Regions from separate parts of the Paenibacillus sp. FSL E2-8871 genome, predicted to be linked through region 1. Evidence: riboswitches for the same ligand, from Rfam matches in the RefSeq annotation. Region 1 holds a riboswitch; each other region holds the start of a gene.

Region 1 (8,001 bases):
ACCGGTGCGTGGATCTGGAACAATATCTGCCTCAATTCCAAACACTTCCCGCAGTACATCTGGTGTCATAACTTCAGTAGGTGAACCTTCACTAACCACAGTACCGGATTTAATAGCTACCATATGCTGTGCATAACGAGTAGCATGATTCAAATCATGCACGACCATGATAATGGTACGACCTTCTTCCTCATTCAGCTTTTGGAGAAGCTGTAGAACTTCAAGCTGGTGAGCCATATCTAGAAAAGTTGTTGGTTCGTCCAGGAATAGAATGTCAGTTTCTTGTGCCAATGCCATAGCGATCCAAGCACGCTGACGTTGTCCTCCAGATAAGCGGTCAATCGGACGGTCATGGAAAGGCTCCATACCTGTAACAGTGATTGCGTTGGAGATAATGCTGCGATCCTCTGCTGTCATTGTGCCAAATCCTTTTTGATGCGGGAAACGGCCATAGCTGACAAGTTCAGAGACCGTTAGTCCGTCTGGAGCCGTTGGGTTTTGCGGTAAGATCGCAAGCTGACGAGCTACCTCTTTCGTTGAAAAGTTATGGATCGATTTGCCGTCCAACATTACGCTGCCGCTCTTAGGCTTCATGATCCGGGCCATTGTTTTAAGAATTGTAGATTTACCAGAACCGTTAGCGCCCACTAGTGCGGTTATTTTTCCCGTAGGGATAGTTAAGTTCAACCCTTTAACAATTGTAGCCTCTGCATACCCAATACTTAACTCTTCTGTGTTCAAACGTTCTGACATGTTAACAACTCCTTAAAAGTTTTATGGAGCTATGCTCCTAGAATGAACTACATAGTAAAACTCGCTTCGTACGCATTATGCTTTCGATTTGGCGAGTAAATATAAAAAGTAAGGTGCACCAATGATCGCAACCACGATGCCTGTTGGAACTTCTGCAGGCTGTAACACCCATCTGCCGATAGTATCAGCAGTAATCATAAGAAGCGCCCCTGTCAACGCACTAGCGGGCAATAATACCTGATGACGGGGTCCCACAAGCTTGCGGGCAAGATGTGGTGCAATTAGGCCGACAAAGCCAATTCCTCCACTTACAGCAACGCAGGAGCCGGCAAGTGCAACTGCTGTCACTAGAAGGAGAATACGCTCCTTCTCCACTCGCATTCCAAGTCCTACTGAAGTATGGTCCCCTAGATTCAATACATTAAGAATACGGGCTTTATAGAAGGCGAACGGTAACAGAATCGCTATCCAAGGTAGCAGAGCAAGGACGAATCTCCAATCGCCACCCCATATTTTCCCAGCGATCCAAGTCGCTACAAACTGATAATTATTAGGATCAAGCCGAAGTGCCAACACCAGCTGGCAAGCGTTAATTCCGGCAGCGACTGCAATCCCGATAAGTATCAACCTTGTTGGAGATAGACCATCTGCTTTTCTATAAGCAAGAATATAGATTAAAGCGGCGGTTAAGCTAGCCCCTCCAAGCGCTAAGAGCGGCAAGACAAATACCGGAGCTGCTGTTGTAGCCGGAAAAAACGAGATAAAAATGATTACCGCAAAACCAGCACCCGCACTTATGCCCAGCGTAGCCGGTTCGGCAAGTGCATTTCTTGCGAGACTTTGTAAAATACAGCCTGACACTGCAAAGCCCGCTCCAACCAACAATGAAATTACGATGCGAGGTAATCTGAAATCAAATAAAATAAGCTTTTGCTGATGAGTTCCATCACCCAGCAGTGTATGTAATACCTCCCGTGGGGATAGACGCATAAATCCTGTATTCATACTGACAATAAAAACAACAACGATCAATATGGCAAGGAGCGATAACACTGTAATAGCACGTGTACGGCGTTCATTATCATTGGGAGAAAGGGTTGTTCTGTGCATTACAGCTCCCCCTTCCGCTTACTCGCTAAGTAAATAAAGAAAGGTACACCGATGATGGCAATTAATGCGCCTAGCGGCGTCTCATAAGGGGCATTAATCATTCTAGCTGCGATATCCGCAAAGATGATCAATAAGCTCCCAAGAACTGCCGAGCAAGGAATGATCCAGCGATAATCTACTCCAACGAAATAACGTGCTACATGTGGAATAATTAGTCCTATAAAAGCAATCGGGCCAACCATTGAGACTGCACTTCCGGCAAGAACTACTACAACAATCATACATGCCAACTGTACTAATCTTGTCCGCTGCCCCAGACCAACTGCAACTTCTCTTCCTAAGCTGAGCAAGGTGACAGACCGCGCTAACATCATCGCTGCGATTAATGCCACGAACACCCAAGGGAAGATAATCTTGATATGAGTCCAGCTTGCCCCACCCATTCCGCCAGCCAACCAGAAGGCTATATCCTGGGATAAGTTAAAAAGAATAGCTATGCCCTGACTAACAGCAACCAGTAGTGCACTAACCGCGGAACCTGCCAGCGTCAAACGTAAAGGGGTAAGGCCATTAAAAGATAGCGACCCGATTCCAAATACGATAAAAGACGCTATAGCAGCACCTATAAAACAAAACAACATAAGTGAAGTGAATGAGATCGAAGGTGCAAAAGCAAAAACTATGGCCAGCGCTACACCTGCTCCCGCATTCAAGCCTAACAGACCTGAATCCGCAAGAGGGTTCCTTGTCATCCCCTGCATGATTGCCCCTGCTACAGCGAAGCAAGCACCGACCAAAGCACCTGCTATCGCGCGTGGAAATCGCAGTTCTCTTATCACCTGATGTTTTTGTAAATCTGGATTGAAATGAAATATTGCTTCCCATACCGTAGCTAGCCTGATATCTGCCGCACCCACTGAGACCGAAAGTGCCAGTCCAAAGGCAATGGCAGCGAGTCCAATCACTAGAATACCCATTGCAGCTGCCGGTCGGGTATGTAGAGCTTTTTGTGTATCATTTTTATTACGATGTGCGAAATCTGAGGGTGAAACCATGAGTCGTCTCCTTAATCGATAGTTACAATGGTCTATATGATAACAACAATCATTCTCATTATCGCAAAAAAAATTAAGTTGTACAATTGTAGGAGTTATTTTTCAGTAATACAGGAATGGTTTATAAAAAAATGGTGCAGATCTAAGTATCCTAAGATACTTGATCTGCACGCCCTTCCCCACCCAAATGATCAGTCTCATTCATGGTGAATTACGACTCTTTATTTCACAAAACTTTTTAACACATCGTCAATAATTTTGTCACCAGCGTTCGCACCACTGTATAGCCAACTGCTTGTTGAGCTCATTTCATGCACATTTCCAGCTTTCACAGCCGGGATGCCTTTCCAAATTGCACTGTCCAGAATCTCCGAACCCTCAGTCTTATCACTATTTACAAGGATAATATGATCTGCTGTCAGCTCAGAAAGCTTCTCTAGCGAAATTGGATTCCAAGTAGCTCTTGTACCAACAGGAATTTCTGTTACTAAGTTAGGCAGCTTTACACCAAGGTCTGTATATAATACAGCACCACTGCTGCGGGTTTCGTCTACAATATAGAAGTTCTTTTGTACCAACCATAAAATCGCCACGGACTCTTCTCCAATAGCTCCTTTAAGCTTTTCTTTCGCTGCAGCCGCCTTGTCTTCATAATCTTTAATGGCTTTCTCTGCTTCAGGTGTCTTGTTCAGAATTTCACCAATCTTGAGTAGCGATTTACGCCAATCTTGATTTAGCTTATCCCCAATCACATAAGTCGGTGCAATCTTATTCAGTTGGTCATAGATACCATTCTGTACAGATGACTCCGATGGGATGAGGATAAGATCCGGAGCGAAGCTGGTTACTGCCTCGAGCGGAAGATCGTAGCTGATCGTAGGAACATCCTTCAATTCAGTGGACAGATAATCTTGAATACCATTAGTCACGGACCATTGCGCTACTGGAGTCACACCTAGAGTTACCAATGCATCCTCCAAATAAGAACCCAGTACACGCCCAGGATTAGCTGGAATCGTTACTTCATGTCCCATTGCATCCGTTAACGTCTTAGCAGCTGCAGGAGCTTCTGTAGCTTCAGCAGTAGGTGCCGTCGCTTTGTCTGTTCCTGCGTTTGAAGCGTTACCGGGATTATTATTACCGCAAGCGGATAAGAATAGCACCATCACCATTAATCCGATCATCGTTAATTTCATGCTTCCAAATCTTATTCTGTTAAACAAAAACATTAAATACCCTCCTAGTGTGTACATCCTATGTTATTCAAAGGTGTTGACTACCTCAGTCTCACTTTTAAATGATATTGATTCTCATTCTCTATGTCAACATATAAATTTTAAATTTTGTGGATTTGTAATAATTCCCTTCTTAAAAATACAAAAAAAGGCTATATTCCGAACGTTCCGGATATAGCCTCTCCTTAATGATCCATTATTTATTCAAATGATATGGGACAGTCGCAACTACAACATCTTTTGAATTCATTAGATACGAACGGATTAAAAAGCTGGTCTGATTATGAAGTACAGCTTGCCACCAATGCTTAGTTATAAACTGTGGAATCAGAATCGTGATATGATCCGTCGCTGCGGTCTTCCACTCCACTGTATCAATAAATTTCACTAACGGACGAATAATACTGCGATATCTGGAACGAAGTACAATCAGGCGTACACCCGGATTCCATTCATCCCACCGTTGCTCCATTTTTTGAATGTCCTCTTCATCAAAGCCAACATACACGGCTACAACATTATCCGTTAGAGACTTGGCATAGCTGATGGAATGTAGTACAGCACGTGTTACACCCGCAACAGGAACAACAACCGTACTGCCTTTAATCAAAGGTTTATCTGTACTCGGGCATATACGAAGCTGATCTGCAGTGTTCAAATAGTGCTTGTGAATCCGGTGGAACACGAACATTACAGCAGGTAAGAAAATGAAAGCCATCCATACGCTTGAGAATTTAGTGATGATAAAAATAAGCGTAATCGTCAATGTAGTCAGCATACCGATGGTATTTACAACAAATCTTTTTTTCCATCCCGCTGGTTTTGTTTTAAACCAATGAACCATCATTCCTAGCTGTGACAATGTGAAAGGAATGAATACACCAACCGCATAAAGTGGAATCAAGCTTTCTGTATTTCCGTGGAATGCAGCTACAAGCACAGCAGACAGAACACCTAGAAAAATAATACCATTAGAGAAACCTAGACGGTCTCCACGAACCATAAAAGCATGTGGCATATATTTATCTTTTGCAAACATAAATGCGAGCAGCGGGAACGCTGAGTAAGCTGTATTAGCTGCCAAGAACAAAATTACTGCTGTGATACCTTGAATGAAAAAATATAAGGTTCCGCGGCCAAAGGTCGATTCAGCGATCTGTGAAACAACCGTTGCCTTTTCATCAGGCACTATGCCGTACCAATACGCCAGTAGTGTGATACCTGTAAACATAAATCCAAGTATAACCCCCATAACCATTAAGGTCTTGGCTGCGTTCTTTTCAGCTGGTGCTTTAAAGTTTGGAATGGCATTCGATACAGCCTCTACACCCGTAAGTGCCGAACAGCCAGAACTGAAGGCTTTTAATAGTAGAAACAAACTAACATTAGAAACAGCAGAGCCAATTTCAGGGACATTCGCATGTACGCCACCTGCTGCATATTTAATAATACCGGAGATAATCAACACTACAATCGACACTACAAACAAATACACTGGGATTGCGATGAATGAAGCTGATTCTGTAACTCCGCGAAGATTAATCAAAGTAAGTAAAATAATAACTGATACTGCAATAAGAACGGTGTGATTATGAAGACTTGGAAAAGCCGATGTGATCGCATCCGTCCCTGCCGACGCACTAACAGCTACGGTCAGAATGTAATCCACTAACAAAGACCCTCCTGCTAAGAGCCCTGTCGGAACACCAAGATTACTCTTGGCAACGATGTAAGCTCCGCCTCCCTGAGGATAAGCGTAAATCGTCTGCCGATAGGATAAAATCAGGATGGCCAGCAGGCCCAATACGGCTAATGCAATTGGCAGGGAATACCAGATGGCAGTAAACCCCGCAGCCACCAGTACAATCAAAATTTGTTCCGTTCCGTAGGCTACAGACGAGAGCGCATCAGAAGACAGGACAGCCAGTGCTTTAACCTTGGATAACTTTTCATGATCGAGTTCGTTCGACTTCATCGGACGCCCGATCAATAGTCGTTTTACCTTGCTTACCATGGTGGATACAGTTCCTTTCTTTGGGAGCTGAAACGGAATTTCCGCGCGCTGTTTTCATTGGTGGATTTCATAAATGCAGACACTAAAAATAGCATGCGGAAATGATCCGCATGCTATGCATGGTCATTATCCCACCTTTGCTTACGAGGTTAGCTGGCGGATTCGGGCTGTGGTTTAGCCCTACGGTAAAAGTCTAATCGACCCATTCCGATTCACCCCATTGGCACATATGCCAAGTTTGGTTCCCCCGTTTTTCCTAAGAAAATTCAGCGCATATTCAACTTCTCACAAGGTCTAATATTAGTCTACAAAGTTTATACAGTAAAGCGTTGAAAAAAATGAAAAAAGAATGAAAAAACATCCAGTAAGCGCAAATACAGCGTCTTATTGGATGCTCTCTTTCATTCTCTTCAATTATCCCTCTGGATCGTGTTTTTAATCACTTTTCACATTTTTTCGGATCCTTTAAAATTAAAAAATCAAAATCCTAAACTTTCCTCTGTATCTAAATCCATCACTTCTTCTTCCTTGCGTCCGTACCAAAGTAAAATGCTAATTAAAGCAAAAGCGATTAATGCAAGGAAAGGAATCGTAATGAATCCAAAAAAGTTCAAGTAATCCTTATTACAAGGAACACCAATTGTACAAGGAAGCACTTTACTTAACGCGGGAATCTTCTGCTCCGCATAATGATAGATCGAGATACTGCCACCAATCAAGCTTAGTGGAAGTACATATGGGATAATCCTTTTATCCCCTCGAAACGTCGCAATTCCCAAGAGGAATAACTGAGGATACATAAAAATTCGCTGGAACCAGCAAAGCTTACAAGGTTCATATTTCAATACTTCGCTCAGATATAAGCTACCAGCAACAGCAACTAAAGAGACAAACCAGGCCAGATACAGGCAGTTACGCTTGCAAAAAGATAGGAACTTTGTCACTTTGCCTCCACAGCTTTTGCGGCGTCGTTAATTTCAGTTGAAATCGCTTCAATGTTAAATGGATCCGCAGTCATTACTCCATTGATATAAAGGGATGGTGTAGTCGACACCCCAGCTTCACTAGCTAACTGCATGCCTTTATTCAACTCATCTGCATACGTACGTTCCTTAATATCTTTACGTAACAGTTCGTAATCGATAGCTAATTTCTCTTTCTCCGCAAGGCTTACTAAGAAATCTTCAGTCGCCCATTCCTCGCTCTCATCACCTTGCTGAGCATATACAGCATCATAGAACTTCCAGAATTCATCATGATTCTGATGGTAAACAGATAATGCAGCAAGTGAGGCAGTTTCAGAGTCTGGACCAACGAAAGCCATATTTACAAAGTAGAGCGCTGCTTTTCCCTCGTTGACAAAATCTTGAACAATTTTCGGTTTAACTGAAGTTGCAAACTGGGAACACGCTGGACATTTTAAGTCTCCAAATTCAACAATTTTAACAGGTGCATCCTCTTTACCGACTCTAGGTAGCTCACTGTAATTGAATGCTACTGGTTCTCCCGAAGTGGCATTTTTTGCGGCATCTTTCGAAGCTAACATAAACAATCCAACAAAAATGATGACTACTAAAGCTATTGAACTAATAATTAAAATTCTCGTCTTCTGCTTTTGCTGCTCCTGTTCTACCCGCCGTTTCTCTTGTTTGCTAAGCTGGGGAACGCTTGTACTTTTATTAGGTTTACTCAAGGAGAGTTCCTTTCTGTCCTCTGTGGACTAATGTAGTTTTTATCATATACATTTAAAATTATATAATTTTTAATCTCTTTTTGGCAAACAATACTGTAAAAACGCTGTAAAAAAGACACAGCGCTATAGCACTGTGTCCTA
Region 2 (8,001 bases), 2.3 Mb from region 1:
GCGAAGCAATCACTTCGTGACCCACCGCTCCAAGAAAACTAACGTTAAGCGTGTTTGGCAATCGCTTATGTCTATGACCATTCAGGTGAATTCTGTCGCCAAATGCCTCCTGCAATCTATCGTAGAAATAATCCGCTACTTCTTTCACACGCTCTCTGGAAGCAGAGTCCGAAGCAAGCTCACAGGCTTTTCCTAATCCTATAATATAAGGGGTGTTTTCCGTTCCGGCACGTCTCCCCTGCTCATGACCCGCTCCGTGAATTAATGGCTCGATGTGAATGCCCTCTCGGATGTACAATGCTCCAATCCCTTTTGGCGCATATAATTTATGGCCTGCCAGCGTTAGAAAATCCACCCCTAACTCAGCCACATCAAGCTCTACTTTTCCAGCGGACTGCGAAGCATCGGTATGTACAAGGACACCCCGTTCATGGCAGACCTCGGCTATTTCTTTGATCGGCTGAATCGTGCCCGTTTCGTTGTTAGAGTGCATAATGGAAACTAGTATAGTTTGGTCTGTAAGGTGATTTTTCACATCATCTACCTGCACCATTCCATACGTGTCAACAGGTACATAAGTAATCGTGTAGCCCAACTGCTCCAGATACTGACACGGTTTAATTACCGCAGGATGCTCCACAGCAGACACAATAATGTGATTGCCTTTATGTCGATACGTTTGGGCGACGCCCTTGATGACGGTATTATTCGACTCGCTGCCCCCGCCTGTAAAAAGCACCTCACCCGGTGTACAATTCAGGAAATTAGCCACCTGTGTTCTTGCTCGCTCGATTCCGACTTTAGCTTCTTGTCCCAAAGAATGACTGCTTGAAGGATTGCCAAAATGACCATAAAGATAAGGAATCATAACCTCTGCTACTTCCTTATCTACAGGTGTTGTAGCGTTATAGTCTAAATAGATCATTTGTTAATCCGAGCCTCCTCTAAACCCCTCATACTTTACGATACATAAAGCTTATACCTTCTGATTACTTAAAAAAGAGATCACCGCAGCCTCAGCTTCATCCAAATTGTTCACCTTAAAGGTAACTCTCTCAATGCCTTCATACTGAGTAGACGTATAATCGTATTTAGGATCATAGTAGTATTCTAACAGCAGCGCAACAGCCTCTCCGAACATATCAGCTTGCAAGCAACGCTCGATTTCCGCCGCAATGGGGATATGAATTCGCGATTTGATACTTCGAAATGCTGAAATGCACTGTTCTTTATATTCTTCTGGTCGATAATCCTCAAGGATTTGCTGCACTCTGGCTTGTAGTGGCATCTCAATCCAAATCTGTGTTCCAATCTCTTTCTGCTCGGCCATGAATGGGGGCATTACGACCTTCCCAATCTTTTTGCTCTCCGCTTCAAACAGTACATAAGGAGCATCCCCAAGCTTAATTAATTCCTCCATAAGGAGACTATCGAACGTTTTTTGATTGTTTGCATGAAGTCCGATCTCGCCAAAGATAGAACCGCGGTGACCTGCCATTCCTTCCAAATCCAAAACAGGATAGCTCTGTGCCTTCAGGCGGTGCAGCAGATTTGTTTTACCTGTACCCGTATTTCCATGAATGACATAAGGCTTCGCCTTGAATTCATAGGACTCCAGTTCATCGAGTATCCATTTACGGTAAGCTTTATAGCCGCCAATCAATCGGTAAGCGTGAATATCCATTAAAGAAAGTACGGTCGCAGTTGTACGGCTGCGCATACCTCCCCTCCAGCAGAATACAGCCTTGTCCCCTTGAATCGCAACAAATTCTTTGACAAAGGAAGGTAGCTTCGCGGCAGCAATCTCCAAACCGCGTTCTTTCGCAGCCTGCACACTTGTCTGTTTATACAATGTACCTACTTCAGCTCGTTCCTCATCGTCAAAAAAAGGAATATTCAAGCTCTCTGGCAATGTCGAATCTTTATATTCAGAAGGAGATCGAACGTCGATAACGGTGATCTGCTTCTTATTCTTTAACACTCTTAGTTCTTCCAGTGTAATATCCTGAAACAATGCGCTCTCTCCTCTGGTGGCTAACTTCTTAGGTCGCCTCTAAGCTGAACTACAGCGTTATTGCGCAGCTATAACTACAATCTGACCCGGATGTTCTTCCGTTACCTCTCCGATCAATGCCGCTTCCACACCTGCATCTACTAACTCTTTTAGCAAATCCTCACTTTGTTCAGGAGCAACAGAAATCAGCAGTCCACCGGAAGTCACAGCATCACACAGAATATAACGGCTTAATTGGTCCATCTCTTCCGGATAAAGAATACTGCCCTCCAAATGGGCAAAGTTATTTTTAGTGCCGCCTGGAACAAAGCCCTGCTCCGCGAGCTCTCTTACTCTTGGCAGCATCGGTACATCGCCTTGACGAATAATCAGTCCGTGATTGCTCCCTTTTGCCATTTCCGAGGCATGTCCAAGCAACCCGAATCCGGTAACATCTGTACAAGCATGTACATCATAGGGCTCCATGATTTCTGCCGCTTTTTTATTCAGTGTAGACATGACTGTCGTAAGGCGTGTAGTTTCTTCTGGGGATAGCTGATCCTTTTTAATAGAAGTCGTTAAGATGCCCACACCGATAGGTTTAGTCAAAATCAGCTTGTCTCCTACCTGCGCACCTGCATTCGTTCTTACTTTGTCCGGATGCACAAGGCCCGTAACGGCCAATCCAAATTTAGGCTCTTTATCGTCGATGGAATGTCCGCCCACAAGCGTTGCTCCTGCTTCCTGCACTTTATCTGCTGCACCGCGCAAAATGTCACCGAGAATGCTTTTGTCCAAAACAGAAATAGGGAAGGCCACAATATTAAGCACTGTAAGCGGCTTGCCGCCCATAGCATAAATATCACTTAACGCATTAGCTGCTGCAATTTGCCCAAAGGAATAAGGGTCATCCACGATCGGCGTGAAAAAATCAACAGTTTGCACTAACGCAAGATCATCACTTAATCGATATACCCCAGCGTCATCACTGGTATCCAGACCTACAAGTAGATCCGGATTAGGAACGGTTGGTGGTAGACTGCGAATAACCTGCATGAGATCGGCGGGACCGATTTTGCAGCCGCAGCCCCCTTTTGAAGATAATGAGGTCAATTTTATGGTTTCGGCTTGAGACATCATGACTCAGCTCCTTTAGATAGTTAATCTCGAATATCTTTAATCTTACATCAGTAGACAGCATTGTACAAAATACAGACATACAGAAGAACGCCCCGTAGCCAGTACATACTCCCCGGCTATGGGACGCCCCTCATTTCTCACTTACCACTAAGATCAACTAATCTGCTGAGTTTCCTGCTGTTTCTCCAAAAACCGCTGAAGTATAGCATTAAATTTCTCCGGCTGACACAGATTACTAGGATCTAATGCGTTAGGGATGATCACTAACTGAGCATGTGGCAGCTGAGACACCATATCCTTCATACAATTAACTCCAAATTCACTAAAGTCACCTACAATACATAAGGCGGGACGCTTAAAAGACTTTAAGCATCTAGTGTAATCCACATGGCTCGTAGCCAGCCTTTGCCGATACAATTCCCGTGGACGTTTATCGAGAAGTCCTCTTCTAATCTCGTTATAAGCCAGATTCCAGCGTTCCCGGTACATCATACGAATCGAAGGCAGTACAAGCTCACTTGGAGCGTAATACATTAACCAACTACAATAAGCAGCCATAAGCTGGATTTTACCGATTATCGTTGACGCCTGACTTCTACAAAAGCTATCCGCGACAACAATCGCTTTTACTCGCTCTGGATATTGTTTCGCAATATGTTGAACGACGAGCCCCCCATAGGCACTCCCAACAAAAACAGCCTCACGAATACCCAAATCATTCAATAGCATAATTATATCTAGACATTGGGTTTCAATAATCTCATTTGGGGCCTGCAGTAGTTCACCTGATTTGCCATTCCCCCGTAAATCACACAGAATCACTTTATATTTATCAGAAAAATACTCCAATTGTGGCTTGAACATACTATGTGTTAATCCATGTCCATGGATAAACACAACCGGAGTCCCTGTTCCATTGATTTCGTAATAGAGCGAAGTTCCATTCAGTTTAGCAATAGGCAAAGTTAACACCTCTTTCATAGATAGGTTCTACAACTATATCTGCTTTTTAACGCAGCAAAAAACCACAGAGGGATTCTCTGTGGCTATTCATCATCAAATACGCCATTCATCCTCTCTCCATACGCTTACGAGGTTAGCTGTCGGATTCGGGCAGTGAGAGTTGCCCTACCTGCATGGATGCATTTATGCACCTGGAACAGGATTCACCCCATAACTAGTACCGATTGTTACACTGGTTCCCAGTTGTTGGTTCCCCCGCTTTCCTTAACGGAAATTAAGCGGACTTCTTATGTAATTGTCAGTTATGTGATGAATCATACTCCGTGTAAGGTTTCTTGTAAAGTTGAGCCGTGGGCAAAATAATGTTGAAAGCCATGCTTTTCATTTCATATTAAGCATACACTTCGTTTTCTCTTTCTTTTGCTCTTGTTTACTCAATATATCTAAAAAAAGCCGAGCGGCCATCAGAGATCAATCCCTGAACCACTCGGCTTCGTTATACAATCATATGGCTACAACAGATCGGCGTTTTTCAATGCATGCTCCCAGCTCGGAAAAAAGAACAGCGCACTTCTCATAAGATCAGGATCGCTTTGCTTCACTTGTTTTTTGCTGATCGAGCTTCCATCGGTTTGAAGCTTTTTGATACGACTTAACACTTCATCAGCCTCCAAAGGAATTTCCATTGAAACACTCCTTTCTCAGTGACCTGGTTTCCAATCATTTTCTCCATAATATGCAAATTTATTCTTCATTTCGGTTTATACGAAATTAAACCAGCTGATAGACCGGTTGTTCAGCAATAAAATAAGTAGGAATCATTGGGTATTTCTGTGCCAGAACTTCAGCTAAATATTTCATTCCTGGAGCTTCACTTTCCGCATGACCTAACATAATCAGCGCTTTTAATCTGCCTTGGTGGACAGCATCCCTCACATATTCTGGAGTTTCCCATTCGGGGCCCTCGCCAGCAATAATTAAATCAAGATTGTGCTGATTAAAAAGAGGAATAGCCATCGTCCCACCTCCTCTGTAACCTACTAATATCCCCACATGTCTGCATATCTGGGATAGGTCTCCGGCAGCACGTACATAGGAGATGCCTAGCTTTCTTTTTATATACAGAGCCGCTTCACTTACCGTCATAGCTGGAATCGATAGGATTGTAGCAGTGGATTGCTGCTCAACCACATAGGCTGACCATTCAAGCTCTCGTAGCAAGCCCACCATGATCCCATCCGGTTGATGCCGATGCCAATAATCATGATAACGAAAAATAGCCAGTTCAGAACGCTCAATCAAACTCCGTTTCGCGCGAGACACAGGGTCATCCTTTAACCACTTGCTCGTCTCATGATGACTGTAAAACACACCTTCATGTGTGATCAACAAATTGGCGTTCATAGCAATCGTTCGTTCCACAACATATTGCGTAGCGCAAAATGCCGTAACCATCCCTGTAATCACCATTTCTGGATTCCCCGGCTTAAGAGTATCCACAGTCCTATCTATCTGTTCCATAGCTCCTATTAAATCTTCCAGAATCGTTCTAATTGTCACGCTCACTTTAATCCGCCCTTTGAGATCTACTCTACTAATCTATCAACGTATAAATAACCCGCCCTTAATCGATATAAGGACGGGTTCACAGTTCATTATTTGAGCAGCTTGTCCACTCTATAATTTCGTGGCAGAGGTGATAATTCGATGGAAAGCTGGCTTAGGCTTATGCCCTTCATCGAATAGGAACGGCCAGTTCTTCCGCCCACGAACAGGGAAATCATCCAGCCAGGTATAGTCATCCGCTGCTCCCCAGAACGTGACCGAACTAATCACGTCCCGGTATTCTCTCAGTAGTGCGAACATCGCTTCATATCGATCTGCTTGAAGCTCGAGCAGATCAGCAGGTACTGCCTTTAAGTCCATTCGTCTATCATCGAAACGGAACATGGATACATCCAGCTCTGTCAGTTGGAGCTGAAGTCCTAAGGATGCATATTTTTCGATCGCTGTACGAATATCATCTAGACTAGGATCGTATAAATTCCAGTGTGCCTGCAATCCGACGCCATGGATCGGCACGCCTTGTTCCAATAGCGACTTCACCAGTTTATAGATTTTGTCACGCTTTAATGGATGGGATTCATTATAGTCATTGTAGAACAACAAAGCCTTTGGATCGGCTTCATGCGCGAATTCAAACGCTTTGGCGATAAAGTCTGGGCCCACAATGTCGAGCCACTTCGACTGGCGAAGAAGTTCTTCTCCCTCATCAGCGATTACCTCGTTTACAACATCCCAAGCATAAATTTCTTCCTTATAACGTCCTACAACGGTCTGAATATGTGATTTAACTCGTGCAAGCAGAATCTCTTTGCTTACAGGTCCTCCGCCCTTATCCTCAAACAGCCAGTCCGTTGTCTGGTTGTGCCAAATCAAGGTATGTCCGCGCATCGCCATATGATGTTCCCTGGCGAAGGCAACCAGCTGGTCTGCTGCCCTAAAGTTATAAGTGTCCTCAAGTGGATGCAGACTTTCAAATTTCATCTCGTTCTCAGCGGTAATACTGTTGAAATGATAAGCAAGCAAATGCTTCTGTGATTGGATAGTTAATGGGTTGACGGCTGCGCCAATCTTGAAATCCTCTGCGAATACTGTCTTTAGTGCAGGCTCTGTAAAATCACTAGCTTGTCTCAACAATTTCCCTCCTAACAAACGCTATTCATTATGACCGATAATCGAACCAATCAAAGTGGGCAGGTACCTCAGCTACTTTACCATGACCTGTCGCGTATAAACCGATAAGAACACCTGTAAATCCATTTCCTTTTACGGCCTGTGGGGATATTGGGTATGCTGCCGCTGTAGATAGCTTATTCCATTCCTGCCCTTCCAAGGAGAACAATAAGGTGTATTCGGTAAGCTCCGCCTGTATTTTCAGATAAATTCGCTCAGCTGTAGTTGGTACTTCTGCTTCTACACGGGTTATTCCATCAATAGTTAATTGTGCTGCAATGACTCTGTGGCCATCTTTTTGCACCAAGCCAATCTCATAATGTGCATCCTCGTCCAATCTGGCACAAAGCCCTGCCTCTTCACCGTCCACGGTAGGGTTAAAATCCAGTAATGTACTCCATTCTGCTGAAGTATACTGTTGTCTTCTTCCTATAAATGACACCTGTCCTATATCACTGAGACCCTTAGATTGACCCCGAAGAGATAACCATCCCGGGCGTTCATTTAGAGACCAGCTTGCCTCAGCGGGATTACGAAGAAAGGTCATTGCGAATGGTAATACATCGTCTTCAAAGTCATACCTTCCGCTTAGCGCAGGCTTTGGTGATTGACCCGGTACACGCGGAACCTTCATATCCAGTCCTACGATATCTTCGTTATTATCAATCATCGGCCATCCGTCTTCATTCCACGTTACAGGGGCAAGGAAGGTCTCTCTTCCTAGCACTGTATATTTAGAACCTACTAGTCGTACTCCAAGGAATACGGCCCACCAATCACCGTTTCGATCTTCAATCAAATCGGCATGTCCTAAATACTGAATAGGACTGTCGGTACCTCTGTGCGTTAATATCGGATGAGGCAATCGCTCAAATGGCCCATACGGCGAGGAACTTCGACCAATGATCTCACGATGTTCCTTCGCCGTACCGCCTGAAGCAGACATGATATAGTACATTCCGTTAATTTTGTACAAATGTGGTCCTTCCGTCCAAGGTCCACCATCACCAGTCCAGATGACAACTGGTTCTGTTAAAGCTGCGCCCGTAGCAATATCAATCTCATATTGAATGGCGTGGGAGTCATACTCTGCCCCCTGCTGGGTAGTTACATATACCTTTCCGTCCTCATCAAACATTAGAGAAGGGTCAATGCCTCCGTAAGGAATA
Region 3 (8,001 bases), 3.4 Mb from region 1:
GAAGGCGTTTATGCTTGTAACTAATTATATACAAAAAGAGGCATGGTCGACTCAGAAATTTATGAGGATTATTGTTTTACAAATTCTGAGAGGGGTAAATACTAAATAAGACAAAAAACAAGCTCTTCCCCAAGAATCAACATCTTGGAAAAGAGCCTATGTACGATTTACTTATTGAACATCATCATTATCTTCTGTCTCAGAAGCAACAGAATGATAAGCATCCGTGCTCATAATTCGTTTAGCACCGATGTAGCGTTTCACGTAGTAGCTATCACTCAGGGAGCTAATCGTTACACCGCGTGAGGAAGATGCGTGTGCAAACTTGCCTTCACCGACATAAATACCGACATGGGAGACACCCTTACCACTTGTATTGAAGAATACAAGATCTCCAGATCTTAAATCATCTTGGGAGATAGCAGTGCCCATTTGATACTGGGAACCTGATTGGTGTGGTAGGTTTATACCAATTTTATCAAATACATACATTGTAAATCCGGAGCAATCAAATCCATTTGTGGAGATGCCGCCGGATACGTACTTAGTTCCGATGGTCTTGTCGATCACTTTATCCATTTTGGAATCCGCGAAAGCGCTTCCTGCTCCGATGGTGAAAATAATGGAAAAGCTAAGTACTGCTGCTGCTAGCTTCTTCTTCAAAAGTTTATACCCCTTCCGGATGCCTACGAGGTTAGCTTAAGGGTTCGGTTGAAGGTCCCCTATGACCCCTCTAAAAATGGAGGTCAATTCACCCAAAGTTGGTTCCCCCGTTTTCCTAATAGTTAGGAAACTCGGCTGATACTGTTGATTAGGAATAGCTTGTAATCAATACATGACAAAACCTTTGTAAATAACAACTTAATGATTACAAAAATGTTACTAAAATCTTACTGCAGTTATTGTAACAAACAGAGTGCCGCTTGGCAATCGTTTTTAACATAATCATGCAGAAAAATTCGTTTTTTTAAAGACAAAATGCATATGTAAGCGATAATATTAAACTAATTTTTATATTTATTGAAATTTTTATCAAATAAAAGTGTTTAAAGTCCGTTCTAGAGGTGTAAAGAATATAATAAGGCAAAAGAAAACCTGGATTCGATTAAGTCAATAATCAAACCCAGGTCTATATAATGTAATTGTGAGGTTATAGTTGTGGGGAAGTATTAATCGTAGGCTATAGCTTGATATGAGGAAGTACTCATTACTCTTTTAGCACCAACGTAGCGATTGGCCCAGTAGGACTGGCTAAGTGAAGTGATGGTCACGCCATATGAAGATGATGATTGTGCGAATTTTCCGTTTCCAACATAAATGCCGACATGGGATACGCCGTTGCCCAATGTGTTAAAGAAAACTAGGTCACCTGAACGTAATTTACTTTTGGCTACAGGAGTTCCGACATTATATTGAGCTTTTGAAGTACGGGGCAAAGAAAGACCCACCTTCTTGAATACATACGTAGTAAATCCAGAACAGTCAAACCCGGCAGTGCTAGTGCCTCCGGTTTTATAGGCAACTCCAATTGTCTTTGAAATAACACTGTCCATCTTAGAATCTGCAAAGGCACTTCCTCCACCAATAGAGAACGCCATCACAAGTCCTAGCGCCGCAGCGACGCATGCTTTTCTTAAATTCTTCAAAAAAATTGTACCCCTTCCAATGCCTGTGAGGTTAGCTTAAGGATTCGGTAGAAGGTTCCCCTATGATCACTGCAAAGCGAGATCAATTCACCCAAAATATGGTTCCCCCACTTCCCGGTGCAAGGAATTCGGCGTTTTATGCACCAGATAGTGACTTATCGACATGACTACGACAAATACATGAAGTTATGTAGAAATCGTTTCAAATGATTACAAACTTGTTACCAATGGAACAGGACTTATTGTAACAAAGTCTTTACGATTTTGCAAATCCTCATAATTTGTCTATAACGCGAAAGAGTCCCAACTCCTGATTCAGGAACCGGGACTCTTATATTATGTTCTGTAATGTTTCAAATTATTGTGGAAATGCTTTACTGTGCCATAGATGATATTGAGCCGAAATTCCCCACATTTTGAAGAGTGTTGAGGGCAGTGATGAAAGTTGACGAATAAGAAGCGCTGGTAGGCCAGGACAGAAGATACCCGTTAGTCCGCACACTAGCAAAAGGATCAGGCCTGCTGCACCAAGTATGATTGAAATTCCTATTGCCGGAATCAGCGACTTCAAGCAAACGAATAAGGAGGAGAACATCCCCGTGCCGCTGGTATAACCAAACTGCATATATAGAAGGAACAGGCGCACGATAAAGATGTATATAAGCCATGCCAATACGTATGGAACTAGATGAAGTAACAAAGAGTAGTTCAGAAAGGAGGACAAGAATAGCCCGTACATTTTTGGAGCAAGCCAGTATAACGGAAGTAGAGCCAGCGCCCATTCGATTAGACTGAAGATAAACACTGGAAATCCATAAAGCTTCATACCTGGAAAAAAGAACAGGCCACGCTCTCCTTTTCGCTCCTGATGGAGTTCATGCAGTAATCCTGCCCTTATGAAGGGGGAGAGTAGCAGTCGTAAGACAACAAGCCCTAGGAACATCCATAACCAAGTACGTATCGCAGGATCTGTGTTCAAGCTGAACTGCCCTTCGACATAATAGAGTAGTCTGCCCATTCCGCTGCCTCCAGCGTCTTTATCTGGATAACGCAGTAGAATTGGAACGATAGCAGACCGGATGAAGCCGTACATAAAGTAGCCCCAGAGCAGTCGGTAGATGAAGAGCAGAATCAGAATATAAAATTGCTCCTTCATGCTTTGCCAGCCGCGGGTTATCGATGTTCTCACAATCATTCACCTCACCAGACAAGAGTTCCGAGCACGGTTTCAACTAGTTTAGTTACACTTAATGTCCAGCGGGAGAGCGTTTTGGGCTCTATTTCCGCCAGTCTGAAGTTATTAAGATGTTTGTTTTCTAACAGAATGGTATGCTCAGGATCAACCTCAGCAGAGAGCAGAAGCTTATCGCTTAACAATTGGAAGGTAGTCTCTGCTCCTTCACCGCTCCAGACCCGCTCTGTAGCAGAGCCATCGGCGAATGTGAATTTAATGGGAACGTCAACGTAATGGCTCCCTTTGTTTGTAATCTTTACTATGGATTCATAGCTCTGAGCATCGCTGTTGCCATTCTTTTTAATCGTAATCGTATCTACTGAGAAATCAGGAGCACCACCACCATAAATATAATCTTCGAAATAAGGCTGCCATGATTTTTTGGTTACCTTCTCAATGACTTTTTGAAAATCAGACGTAGTGGGGTGCTGGAAACGGAATTTACGTGCGTAAGTGGACATGATGCTGTTCATTGCCTTAGTGCCTACTTGGCGTTCAATATCCTTAAGTACTAGCTTTCCGCGAATATACACATTCCGGCTATAGGATTCTGCCCCGGCATATTTCCATGTTTCTAAATTTAGCGGCTCTGATTTGGTCACCAAGCTGGACTGAAGAGAGAGATTCGTTTTGATGCCATATTCTTGCTCCATGAGTCTGTCTTCAGCATAAGAAGTGAAGCTTTCATCTAGCCAAGCCTCTTCGAATTCATTGCTGGCTACCATGCCGTAAAAGTATTGATGGCCAATTTCATGAACGACGGTTCTTTCAAGTGAGGTGTCAGGAGAAGAGTCTGTGGCTCCAAACGCTGTAATGAGTGTTGGATACTCCATTCCTCCAGCCCCATTCCCCTCCTTAGGCGGAACGATAATAGACAGAGTCGAGTAGGGATAAGGACCATACCATTTGCTGAAGTAGGTCAGAGCTGCCTTAGCGGCCTGAAGGTATCGTTCCTTTAAGTCTTTGTGTAATGGATCGAGATACACCTTAATCCGTACACCAGGCACTTCTGGCGTAGAGAAGGCTTCTTCGGCTACTGTAAAATCAGGGGATGCCGCCCACGCAAAGTCATGGACATCGTCAGCGTAGAACTGATATATTTTCTGATCCTGCTTTAGCTTGGCATTCTTCACAGGAAATCCGGTCGCAGCTACCGTGTAGTCGGAAGGAACCGCAATCGTTACATTAAAGATGCCAAAATCGCTGTAAAATTCAGAGGTGCCGTGGTACTGATGCAAATCCCAGCCTTCCTCCTTAACCCCGCGTGTGCCCATAGGCTCGTATACACTAAGTTTAGGGAACCATTGCCCAGCCATCACGAAATTGCCTGATGCGCCCATACGGGCAAATATTTTGGGGAGCTGGACCTCGTACTGGAGTTTAAGCGTGACACTTTCTCCACCATTAACCGGCTGTGGGAGATGTATCTTTAGGAGTGTCTTATCGTTGACGTTACCATCATCGGGTTGTACAAATTGCACTCTTTGCATTAGTGATGTTCCTTCTGTTGTGCGCAAATCGGTTAAAGTCATACTTCCGAAGCCGTTCTCTGGCATGGTGTCACCTCTGAGCGTTCCTCCGGACTCCTTCATAAAGGTAGTATCTGATGAAGCAAAAGCATTTGGATACATATGAAAATATAGATCACTTACCGGTTTTACACCGGGGTGTGTCCAGGTTACCGTCTCAGAAGCGATTAAGGTTTCTGTATCAGGAACAAGCTGAACATCGATGTGATACTCGACAACTCGTTGACTTAATGCCTCTTCTGCTGGAACGGGGGCGCTTTCAGGCAGTGTCTGTTGTGGTGCAGCTGCAGGAGCTATACCGCTTGAGGACTTGGCCTCTTTTGAAACAAAGCTAGTAACAGAAGATGTGGAGTTATCCCCCGAATAGACCCATATGCCTCCTAATAGCACGAGGGTGGCCAGGGTCGCAAAGATGATGATGTACCTTAATGACAGTGACTTCATAGTGTGATTCCTCCCGTGACAAGCATCTACGGGATGTATATGTTTGCAATCGCCGCATTATTAGCTAAAATTAAATTATTCGTAAGAGGAAGGGTGTGCACTCGTGGACAACATACAACCGGAGGGCAAGAAACAGATTGCCTTAAATATTGTGAATGCCAAAAGTAAACATAAAGGTTTTGGAGCGGGCTCTATAGAGCTCAATAACGTATCGCCTGTCATTATTGATGGCGGTGAAGCAGTCATTGATATTGGTGCCATGCATGCCAAGAGTAAGGTTGAAAAGGGGATTAAATTCTCCATGAACCGTGAAGATGTACCTAATGGTAGACAGGTTTGGGTAGTATGGGTAGCAGTGGACCGTACACAGGATAGTCAATTCTATGGTGGAATAACGGCCTGCGAAATGTGGATCGATACGGAAGCGCGTCGCGGTTGGAAAATTCTCGCCGAGCATGTCAATAAGTTGGATGCTGCTCTAAAACGCAAAATCGATGTGGGAGGGCTTGGCGCAGTTGAAAAAGCTGCCCTCAAATCCCTCTTGATCTCTCATAATGAGGCATGGTGGACTGCGTCCTCCGATGAGCTTAAAGCTGCACTGAACGAGTAGGAACGAATCACCCGGTCAAGGTTACCTGATACAGAAAAAAGGCTTCGACATCCTGATATAGGAGAGTCGAGGCCTTTTTGAATTGAACATAATGAATTAGTTTACGATTTGCCTGCCGTACTAAGTTTGCGTTTGAGTTGACTTACTCTGGCTTGACTGATCCCAAGAATTTCAGCAAGCTCTTTCTGATTGGCATATGGATGTTCTTCTATGGCCCGCTCCAGGCGTTGGCACATATCCTCTGTCTTCGTCTTCCGGATCGTGCTGCTGTGTTCTGACACTTCGCCTGCAAAATCTTGGCGCGCCTCAGGCACTTGAGACATGCGTTCAGGGTCGGCAATTTCTTTTAGACAGCTACTGCAAATAAATTGCTCTTTATAGTAGGTGACATGGTCGTGGCTTCTGCAAAACGTACATTCTGTCGAGGTGTACTTCCTGAGTATGATGGTGTTATCGTTTAATATAAAAAATTCGATAGGATCACCAATGTCGATATTACGAGTCATACGGATTTCTGCGGGAACCACAATTCTCCCAAGACTGTCTAAACTCCGGATCATGCCTGTATCCTTCATCCCATGTCCCTCATTTACATCTTTATATTTTGGTTGCTACTAACTATTATAGCAGTAATTGTGAGTTAAGAGAATGGGGTGAATATAATTAATGAAGCGGTTACATCCTTTGTGGGAGAAGTGAAAATCGAGTTTGGCCATCCTATGAATTCTACAATAAATAAGTAATAAAAAAGAAAAACCTCTTCAATTAATGAAGAGGTTAATTCAACCACCAGCGTTTAATATTGTTCCACAGGGAACGACTTTCTTCAGCAGGATCTACTTTGCTTTGTACATCATCGACAACGGGAGCTTTGCCATGTTGATCACAGTATTCGGTGGGCTCAGTTCCACTAATGAAAGTCTCCAGTTCTTTTTCGGGACAGGCTGCTGTAGCTAGCTTACCGGATTGCGGATTGATGTATACACTGACTACGCCATCTGGAATGGGAAAAATCTTAGGCGGGATATTTTCCAACGCTTTTTCAGTAAACTCCGCGAAAATTGGAGCTGCCCGTCGGCCATCGGTAGTTGTGATGTCGCGCCCCTTGTCATATCCAACCCAAACTGCAGTGGACAGCTCGGGGGTGAAGCCTACCATCCAGCCGTCTGTATCCGTAGTTCCAGTCTTGCCGGCTACCGGACGTTTGATTATAGAAGCTACGCGATTTCCTGTCCCCCCAGTCTCAAATACCCCCTCCATTAAACGGGTCAACACATAGGCGGCAGAAGGCTCTACAATGGCTTCACCCTTTGACTGTGGTGCTTCATACAGCACCATACCATTAGAATCCGTTATTTTTAGAATGGCTGTGGTGGGCATTTTCTGACCACTGTTTCCAATAACAGCGAATGCCGCAGCCATTTCTAGCGGACTGATCGGTGAGGTACCGAGTGCCAGTGACGGCACGCTTTGAAGCGGACTATCAATGCCCATCTTGCCTGCCATCTCGCTCACCTTATCCGCGCCGATCTTCATGATCGTATTCACAGCATAGATATTGTCGGATGCTGCAATAGCTTGTCGCATATTGATTTCGCCCAGATACTTATCCCCGAAGTTCCGAGGCTGGTAGGTTTTGCGATTGTTATCATAATGGAACATCGTGGGCTGGCTTTTGAAAACGGAAAGACCAGTCATCTCTTTAGAAGAGAGTGCTGCTAAGTACATGATCGGCTTAAAGGACGAGCCAGGCTGACGTGTGGTGGCTAGAGCATGATTGTATTGGTTGGTACGATAATTTTTTCCGCCGACCATAGCTTTAATGTAGCCAGTGCGAGGATCGATGGAAACAAGAGCGGTCTCCAGATCACTCTTTTGATCCATCTCTTTGTCGACTGCTTGTTCTGCAGCATGCTGCATGTCAGGGTCAAGGGTAGTGTAAACATTTAGTCCCCCTTGTTCCAGCTCATCACTGCTGATGTGAAGAGATTCTGTGGCCAGATTGCGGATATAATCTCTGAAATAAGGTGCAACCACAGTGGTATCCTTCTGGCCTTGTGGTTTTAAGTTCAAGTCTTCCTGAACAGCCTGTCCTGCTTCTTTTTGTGTGATTTCTCCTAAATTGGTCATGACAGTCAAAATGATTTTTTGGCGTTTTTTAGCGTTGTCTAAATGATTGTACGGCGAATAATAGGTTGGTCCTTTTGGAATTCCAGCTAGCATGGTACTCTCTGCCAAGTCTAAGTCTGCTGCAGATTTACCAAAATACATTTGAGAGGCTGCTTCAATGCCATAGGCACCATGGCCATAGTAGATGTTATTTAAATACATGTTCAAGATTTCATCTTTGCTGTATTTCATCTCGAGCTGCATCGTATACAAGGCTTCTTTAGCTTTGCGCGTCCATGTCTTCTCGTGGGAGAGATAAAGATTTCTCGCGAGCTGCTGAGTTAGCGTGCTAGCCCCTTGCGTTCGGTTTCCCTCTTCCAGATTGACGAGCACGGCCCGAGCCATCCCTTTCATGTCAAATCCGGAATG
Region 4 (8,001 bases), 2.2 Mb from region 1:
ATACGTGGTCCCGGCCCAAGGTCATACGTACCATCGATTGGAATCCAGGCCTTTACTCGTTTCAGTGCGTTGAACATCCGGGTACGGTCAATCACTAAGTCACGCACCACCGGAAATGTCTTCATTGGCTCAATGCGTACAGGTTGTTCAAGATTGTCTATAAGCGCTGCGCAGGCTTGGCGAGGTTTGCCGTTGATCACCATCGAGCAAGCTCCGCATACTTCTTCTAGACAGTTGGAATCCCAGCATACCGGAACGGTGCTGTCACCTTTGGCATTCACAGGGTTACGCTGAATTTCCATCAAAGCACTGATTACATTCATACCCGGACGATAAGGGAGCTCAAATTCCTCAACATAAGATGAGCTTTGTGGATCGTCCTGGCGGGTGATGATAAACTTTACGTTTTTGGGAGCTGTAGCAGTTTCCGCCATAATGGTTCCCTCCTCAAATTGCCTAATTTTATTTCATTAAGCTTGCCTCGCAAGCTGTTTCACTGCTGGGAAAGATTAATCCTTCGAATAATCACGGACCCGTGGAGGGATCAGTGAGACATCGACTTCGTCGTAAGAGATTTGCGGACCGTCTGCAGTCCAAGCTGCTTTCGTGGTCTTCAAGAATTCCTCATCATTACGATCCGGGAATTCCGGTTTGTAATGAGCGCCGCGGCTCTCATTGCGCATAAGCGCTCCCAGTGTCATCGCTTCGGACAGCTCCAGCATGTTCCATAGCTGACGGGTGAAAGCTACACCTTGGTTATTCCAGCGTGACGTATCGTTCATATTGATATTGCGATAGCGTTCTTTAAGCTCTTTGATTTTGCCAATGGTCGCTTCCAGCTTCGGATTATGCCGTACAACCGTCATATTGGCGGTCATCCATTCGCCCAGTTCCTTGTGAATCACATAAGCATTCTCTGTACCTGACATCGCTAGCAGAGACTCATATTTGTCCGTCTGCTTTTTGTGGAAGCTATCATATACAGAAGAAGAGATATCTTGTGACGATTTCTTCAGACCTTTAATGTATTCAACAGCCTTTGGTCCAGCAACCATACCACCGTAAATGGCAGATACCAGAGAGTTAGCGCCTAGACGATTCGCTCCATGATATTGATATTCACATTCGCCTGCCGCAAACAGACCAGGAATGTTTGTCATTTGGTTGTAATCAACCCACATACCGCCCATGGAATAGTGCACAGCCGGGAAGATTTTCATTGGTATTTTACGAGGGTCATCCCCCATGAATTTTTCGTAAATTTCAATAATCCCGCCAAGCTTCACGTCCAGCTCTTTCGGGTCCTTGTGAGAGAGGTCCAAATACACCATATTCTCACCGTTAATGCCCAGCCCTTGATCCACACACACATTAAAAATTTCACGTGTAGCAATATCGCGCGGCACCAAGTTACCGTAGGCTGGATATTTCTCTTCGAGGAAATACCACGGTTTCCCGTCTTTATAAGTCCAGATACGGCCGCCTTCGCCACGTGCTGATTCCGACATTAAGCGGAGCTTGTCATCTCCTGGAATAGCCGTTGGGTGAATCTGGATAAATTCTCCATTGGCATAATGTACGCCCTGTTGGTACACCGCACTTGCTGCTGTACCCGTATTAATTACGGAGTTCGTTGTTTTACCAAAAATAATACCAGGCCCGCCGCTAGCCAAAATAACAGCGTCTGCAGGAAAAGTCTCAATTTCCATCGTCTTGAGATTCTGGGCACTTATGCCGCGGCATACACCTTCGTCGTCGACGATGGCCGAGAGGAACTCCCAGTTCTCACGTTTCGTTACAAGACCTTCGGACTCCCAGCGGCGCACTTGCTCATCCAGCGCATACAAAAGCTGTTGGCCTGTCGTTGCGCCAGCAAATGCAGTGCGGTGACGCTTCGTTCCGCCGAAACGACGGAAGTCGAGTAATCCCTCAGGTGTGCGGTTGAACATTACGCCCATCCGGTCCATAAGGTGGATGATACCCGGTGCTGCTTCACACATCGCCTTGACCGGTGGCTGATTCGCCAGGAAGTCACCGCCGTAAACGGTATCGTCGAAGTGCTCCCAAGGGGAGTCGCCCTCCCCTTTCGTATTTACCGCGCCGTTGATGCCGCCTTGCGCACAAACGGAGTGTGACCTTTTTACAGGCACTAATGAGAATAATTGAACATGCGCACCGGACTCCGCCGCCTTGATGGTAGCCATCAGGCCGGCCAGACCGCCACCCACGATAATGATATTTGCTGTTGCCATGATAGTTCACTCCCTTTATTGAAAATATCAGAAAGGATTCTGGAATCTAGTCCTGAGAGGATAATTACTTAGATGAAAGTCTTTATGGACTGAGCTATGGAAGCTGCGGTTTGAAATTCAGCATCACGGAAAGTGACTAGCGAAATGAGGAACATAAACGTTACAAGAACAAATATACCGAGACAAAGGTATGAGGATACCCGCTGTGAACGAGGTCCTACCGTGATTCCCCAGCTGATCAAGAAAGACCATAGACCGTTTGAGAAGTGAAAGCATGCTGCAACGATACCGATAATGTACAGTGTCAACATCAGTGGTTGAGTCACGATATCATGCATCAGACCGCCCAGCTCTTCATGCTCTACACTACCAACTGCCACCTGAACCCGGGTTTGGAACAAATGCCAGACTATAAAGATAAAGGTAATAATTCCTGTAATGCGTTGCAGCGTATAACGCCAGTTTCTTTCAATGTTGAAACGGTTCAAGTTCGGCTTGGATTGATAGGCAATATACAGTCCATATACGCCATGGTACAGCAGAGGTAGCCATATACCGAACAATTCCAGGAAGAAGACAAGCGGCAGGCTATTCAGCCATATCACGCTGTCAGTGAAACCGGAAGCGCCACCCTCTACAGCCGCAAAATTCGTCATCATGTGCTCAATGAAGAAAGCTCCAAGCGGGATAACGCCTAGCAAGGAATGAATCTTTCTGGAATAAAATCCTTTCATACAAAGTAACCCCTTTCCGATTAAAACAGCGTTTTCATTATTGTGTATTCACCGCCGGAACTACATTTGACACAGGATAACGTAGAATATGTCATGACAAAACGTCTATATTTACCGCTATCCTTGGTTTCCCGGACTTTGTTTTCTTTTTCACAAAATGTGAATATCTTGTGTCACTTTTCATGTTACTCCTTTTTCCCTTATAAGGGAATTGCAATCTAATTATTAAACGTTATACAATAAACGCATAAGAATAGATTTTATATGATAATAATTCTCATTTAGAGAAACAACATTTTCCGACAAATCTTTTATTTCCTTATGGAGCAAGAAGTATTGTCTTCATGGCTATGAATTTCGTCACTACTGTTTATAGATTGCACTACGAGAGGAACATAAATATGTTTGACGATTTAGATGTTTTTGCAGCGGTTGTGGAGCACTCCAGCTTGAATCGGGCCTCCCGCCAGCTCAATCTGTCCCAACCTGCCCTATCTCGTAAAATCTCCAAGCTGGAAGAACGGCTGGGTGTCGCGCTATTTAATCGTTATGGCAAGCGTCTGGAGTTAACCGAGGTTGGGCGTCTTACTTATTCCTACGCACTTGAACAACGGCAGCAGCGCTCTAAATTTCTGGAGGCTTTGTCAAAATACAAAGAAGGCGAGCCTAAGCTCGTCACCTTAGGGGCGTCACTTACCTCACTGCAGACCACTCTGCCTCCACTAGTTAACGCATATATGGAGAAATACCCAACTGCGGAGCTGAAGCTAATCACAGGCCGAACACATGAAATTGTCTCCTCTGTCAGTGAAGGAAAGTCAGATATAGGTCTGATCGCTTCCTCTATTCAAGAACCTGGACTGCGCTGTATTTCTCTGTTTGAGGATCAGCTTCGACTGGTTGTTTCTGAGCATCATCCTCTGAATCAATCTACCAAGCTAACCATGGATGATCTGTCCCGACTGCCTATGATCCTGTTCTCCAAAGGCACCTGGTACCGACGTCTAACAGATGATCTGTTCCAGCGCTGTGGAATTGATCCAGACGTTCGGATGGAGATTGACTCCTTCGAAGCCATCGTGCGGCTGCTGCCGACAGTCAATGTGGCAGCGTTACTGCCCAAGTCTTATCTGCGTCCGCAGCTGTTAAACGGCGGTGGGCTGGTCTCTCTGCATATTAAAGAGCTGGAGCAGACTCAGCGAACTACCTGTCTGATTTACCGTGACGATGGGAGCCTGAGCACAGCGGCCCGCAGCCTCGTGCAGGTCACAGAAGAGATGTTTCTGACGGAACGAGAGAAATAGTACATACCTCTGAGTGCAACCTTAATTAAAAAAAGCCCCCCGTCCCATGTAAAGGACGGAGGGCTTATCTATTTAATCTTGGTTTACAACTTCATCCTCAAATCGATCAATACTTTCATTAGAACCAATGAGTACCATAACGTCGCCCTCACTCAAATGATCATGTGCCGTTGGAGCCACTATAATTCCACTTTCCCGGTTCAGGGCAACAATACTGCAGCCATATTTCGCTCTTGTATTTAAATCTGACAAGCTTTTCCCGTTCATGCAAGACGGAACGGTTAGCTCGACAATTTTATAATCCTTGGACAGTTCAATATAATCCAGCAAATTGGGTGTCACGAGCTGATGTGCTACACGAATGCCCATATCCCGCTCCGGAAAAATAACCCGGTCCACGCCCAGCCTGGACAACGCACGACCATGAAGGATCGAGATCGCCTTGGCTACCACTTGCTTGACTCCAATCTCTTTTAACAAAATCGCCGCCAGAATACTTCGTTCCATATTGTCGCCGATCGCTATAATCCCACAATCGAAGTTCCGTACACCAAGCGAACGCATAATCCCCTCATCTGTAGCATCAGCCACTACCGCATGCGTCAGGTGATCACTCATTTCCTCTACGCGCTCTTCATGGTGATCGATCCCGAGCACCTCGTAGCCCATTTCCATCAGCTCAAGCGCGAGACTTGAACCGAAGCGACCTAAGCCGATTACTACAAATTGCTGTGCTTTCATCTCGGATTAACTCCTATCCAATAATTATTTTACCTTCTGGGTGCTTATACAATGGTTTACCCTGTTTTGGTCCAAGCGCATACACTAATGTTAATGGACCTAGCCGACCCGCGAACATGGTCAGACAGATCAGAATCTTGCCGATGATAGACAGCTCAGGTGTCAGCCCCATGCTTAGTCCTACCGTTGCAAAGGCAGAGGTTGTCTCAAATAATATCGCTAAGAAATTACTATCCTCTGTTGTGGACAGTAACATCGACACAGAGAGGACCAATAGTAAAGCCAGTAAAGTTAATGTCAACGCCTTATAGATACGCTCCTGCGCCAATCGATAACGGAACAGTACAACATCTTCACGTCCGCGTAGCATAGCTATTACCGCACCAATCATAATCGTAAACGTTGTTGTCTTGATCCCGCCACCCGTCGAACCCGGTGATGCACCAATAAACATAAGAATAACCATAAAGAACTGTGAGGCTTGCCGCAGTCCGGCAATATCCACCGTGTTAGCACCGGCGGTTCGGGGCGATACGGACTGAAAGAATGCCGATAATATTTTGCCGCCGAAATTTAGATTACCCAATGTGCGCTGATTCGTAAATTCAAAAATAAAAATAACCAAAGCACCGATAAGAATAAGCCCTGAAGTGGTAGAGAGGACCACTTTGCTATGCAAAGATAATTTACGTTTGACACGAAACTCCACCAGATCGGACATGACAATAAAACCAATACCGCCGGAGACAATCAGAAACATCACCACGATATTCACAAGCGGGTCATATACATAATCGGTTAAACTCCGGAAATCCCCGAAAATATCAAATCCAGCATTATTAAACATGGACACCGCATGAAATATTCCAAAATAAATGGCCTTTCCCAGCGGCATATCAAATGCCCAGCGTATGGACAGAAGCACCGCTGCACAGCCTTCGATGACCAAAGAATAAATAAGTACCCTCCGGATCAGTCGAACAATCCCCTCCATTGAGCCTTGGTTCATTGCTTCCTGCAGGATCAGTCTGTCCCGCAAAGAAATTTTGCGTTTCATCATCATGGCAAATAAGGTGGCCATTGTCATAAACCCTAAGCCGCCGACCTGGATAAGCATCATAATCACGGTTTTCCCAAAAATTGTGAATGTCGTCCCGGTATCTAGCACCACAAGTCCTGTCACACAGGTTGCCGATGTTGCAGTAAACAACGCATCAATAAAACTCACAGCATTCCCGTTGGTACTCGAAATGGGAAGCATAAGGAGCAAGGCTCCAATCAGAATGATCGATGCAAAACCAAGCACCATAATCTGAGGCGGAGAGAGCTTCAGGAACTTTGATTCAGAAACCCTGCGAAACTGTGAAGCCACTACGCTCACCCTCTTATCTTAATTTAAAAAATTCCAACAAAAAAAGCACTGGAAAACCAATGCTACCCTTGGTTCCTGCAGAAAATTAGCCTACGAGGTTAGCTGACGGATTCGGACTGTGCAGGCTGCCCTATTCGTTCCTAGAACGAAATTCACCCCTGATGAATAAAGACAACGCCTATGGCGTATAATCATCTTTTCATTACTTCTTATGGTTCCCCCGTTTTCATCTGAAATTCGGCTATTATACAATTGCATACAAATTATATATGTTATTTCGATAAATCACAAAGACACAATTAATGGTGAATCAAATGAAAAATGCGGTTTGGAGAGAATGTACCATAAGGAGAGCCTTTTCTCATCACTTTTCCGTGTTTTCCCTGCAATTGCATCGATTTTCATGAAAAATGAAGAAATAATCACCTTAAATTCATGGTATATATTCAGCTACCTATTCTATAATATCTCTATTACCCATAAAAAGAATATACGATGATTTTTGTAACTATCATGGCACTAATACTATAATGGAACATAACATTGTCAGTTTACAAGGAGGCGTTACATGAATCCCGTTGGCCAGCCCTTACAGCAACGTGCCCTCTCCAAGAGGCTCATCATCTCGGGCATTATCGGTCTTATTCTATTTATTATGTTTCAAATTGCTCCCTCGGTGCTAAATAGCCCTGCCGGGGAAGATACTACTGTCATCAGCAAGGCGGAAGCCCGCGACAAAGCCATATCATTCGCAGAACAAAAGCTGAACTACACCAAAGCACCAACCGATCAGTGGAATGTACTGTACGATACGGACTCTTCCTTTTATGGTTATATGTCCCGCGAGAAGCTTTTGGAGGACTATACAAAAAAGAAATTGGATCAACGATATCCTTTTGACATCTTTCGTGTAACACTTAGTCCTTCAGCGGAACAAGAGCCACTGATCTCTGTTGACCTCAATATGTATACTGGTGCAGTTGTCGCTTTCACACAAGGTGCAGAAGGATCAGGTACCGGATTACCAAACAATGTATCCACCAGTGCAAAAGAAGAGGACAAGGGTACTACCTTATCACTTGCACAAAAAGAAAGTCTTGCCCGTCCCTGGCTTCAGGAATGGGATGTAAATCCCGCCAAGCTGCAAATTGAATCGAATACGGGAAACTACGGGCTCGTGTATACAGATCGTTCCGTTCAGATCGGCGAATCCTTACTACACTATTATTTCGATTTCACTGGCGAACAGGTATCCAGCTTTAAAGCAGGATTCACCGCTCCAGCCTGGCATACCTCCTATGTAAAGGACCAGACCTCTCTCGCGGAAAAGTTTACTTTATTCGGCTACGGTTTGCCTACTTTAGCTTTAGGAATTCTGGCACTCATCTACAGCATACTTAGAAGAGAACATACCTCCTTTAAGCGTGGAATATTCCTAAGCTCAGCTTATTTTGTAATCATGATGATCAGCACCTATAATATGCTCCCTGAATCCTCAGGCGAAGGACTCGAGGCTCAGATAACTTCCGTCATAATGTTCATCATTTATGCCTTATATAGCCTCCTAATGTCCTCCCTGCTCTATTTTTCTTTAGTTG

What was found. Region 1 has a riboswitch for cyclic di-AMP ahead of NYE25_RS06300 (APC family permease). Riboswitches for the same ligand answer to the same signal wherever they lie in the genome.
Region 2: another riboswitch for cyclic di-AMP. It lies ahead of NYE25_RS16565 (alpha/beta fold hydrolase); the one in region 1 lies ahead of NYE25_RS06300 (APC family permease).
Region 3: another riboswitch for cyclic di-AMP. It lies ahead of NYE25_RS21580 (C40 family peptidase); the one in region 1 lies ahead of NYE25_RS06300 (APC family permease).
Region 4: another riboswitch for cyclic di-AMP. It lies ahead of NYE25_RS16135 (TrkH family potassium uptake protein); the one in region 1 lies ahead of NYE25_RS06300 (APC family permease).

Annotation. Positions count from the first base shown of each region.
Region 1 covers NZ_JBBOBV010000001.1:1,384,238-1,392,238, forward strand. The annotation lists gene NYE25_RS06280 (ABC transporter ATP-binding protein) at 1-753, opposite strand, end outside; gene NYE25_RS06285 (FecCD family ABC transporter permease) at 829-1,863, opposite strand; gene NYE25_RS06290 (FecCD family ABC transporter permease) at 1,863-2,918, opposite strand; gene NYE25_RS06295 (ABC transporter substrate-binding protein) at 3,140-4,147, opposite strand; gene NYE25_RS06300 (APC family permease) at 4,350-6,167, opposite strand; cyclic di-AMP (ydaO/yuaA leader) riboswitch at 6,291-6,449, opposite strand; gene NYE25_RS06305 (disulfide oxidoreductase) at 6,647-7,111, opposite strand; gene NYE25_RS06310 (DsbA family protein) at 7,108-7,860, opposite strand.
Region 2 covers NZ_JBBOBV010000001.1:3,650,905-3,658,905, forward strand. The annotation lists gene NYE25_RS16550 (cysteine desulfurase family protein) at 1-925, opposite strand, end outside; gene mnmH (tRNA 2-selenouridine(34) synthase MnmH) at 977-2,014, opposite strand; gene selD (selenide, water dikinase SelD) at 2,072-3,130, opposite strand; gene NYE25_RS16565 (alpha/beta fold hydrolase) at 3,287-4,096, opposite strand; cyclic di-AMP (ydaO/yuaA leader) riboswitch at 4,203-4,387, opposite strand; gene NYE25_RS16570 (hypothetical protein) at 4,609-4,782, opposite strand; gene NYE25_RS16575 (Nif3-like dinuclear metal center hexameric protein) at 4,868-5,662, opposite strand; gene NYE25_RS16580 (endo-1,4-beta-xylanase) at 5,774-6,793, opposite strand; gene NYE25_RS16585 (glycoside hydrolase family 43 protein) at 6,822-8,001, opposite strand, start outside.
Region 3 covers NZ_JBBOBV010000001.1:4,746,461-4,754,461, forward strand. The annotation lists gene NYE25_RS21575 (C40 family peptidase) at 172-663, opposite strand; cyclic di-AMP (ydaO/yuaA leader) riboswitch at 669-810, opposite strand; gene NYE25_RS21580 (C40 family peptidase) at 1,170-1,598, opposite strand; cyclic di-AMP (ydaO/yuaA leader) riboswitch at 1,652-1,790, opposite strand; gene NYE25_RS21585 (hypothetical protein) at 2,005-2,835, opposite strand; gene NYE25_RS21590 (M1 family metallopeptidase) at 2,847-4,853, opposite strand; gene NYE25_RS21595 (YwhD family protein) at 4,957-5,463, shown strand; gene NYE25_RS21600 (AbrB/MazE/SpoVT family DNA-binding domain-containing protein) at 5,565-6,038, opposite strand; gene NYE25_RS21605 (transglycosylase domain-containing protein) at 6,241-8,001, opposite strand, start outside.
Region 4 covers NZ_JBBOBV010000001.1:3,542,708-3,550,708, forward strand. The annotation lists gene sdhB (succinate dehydrogenase iron-sulfur subunit) at 1-434, opposite strand, end outside; gene sdhA (succinate dehydrogenase flavoprotein subunit) at 510-2,252, opposite strand; gene NYE25_RS16120 (succinate dehydrogenase cytochrome b558 subunit) at 2,321-2,986, opposite strand; gene NYE25_RS16125 (LysR family transcriptional regulator) at 3,388-4,290, shown strand; gene NYE25_RS16130 (potassium channel family protein) at 4,363-5,031, opposite strand; gene NYE25_RS16135 (TrkH family potassium uptake protein) at 5,045-6,340, opposite strand; cyclic di-AMP (ydaO/yuaA leader) riboswitch at 6,475-6,656, opposite strand; gene NYE25_RS16140 (CPBP family intramembrane glutamic endopeptidase) at 6,972-8,001, shown strand, end outside.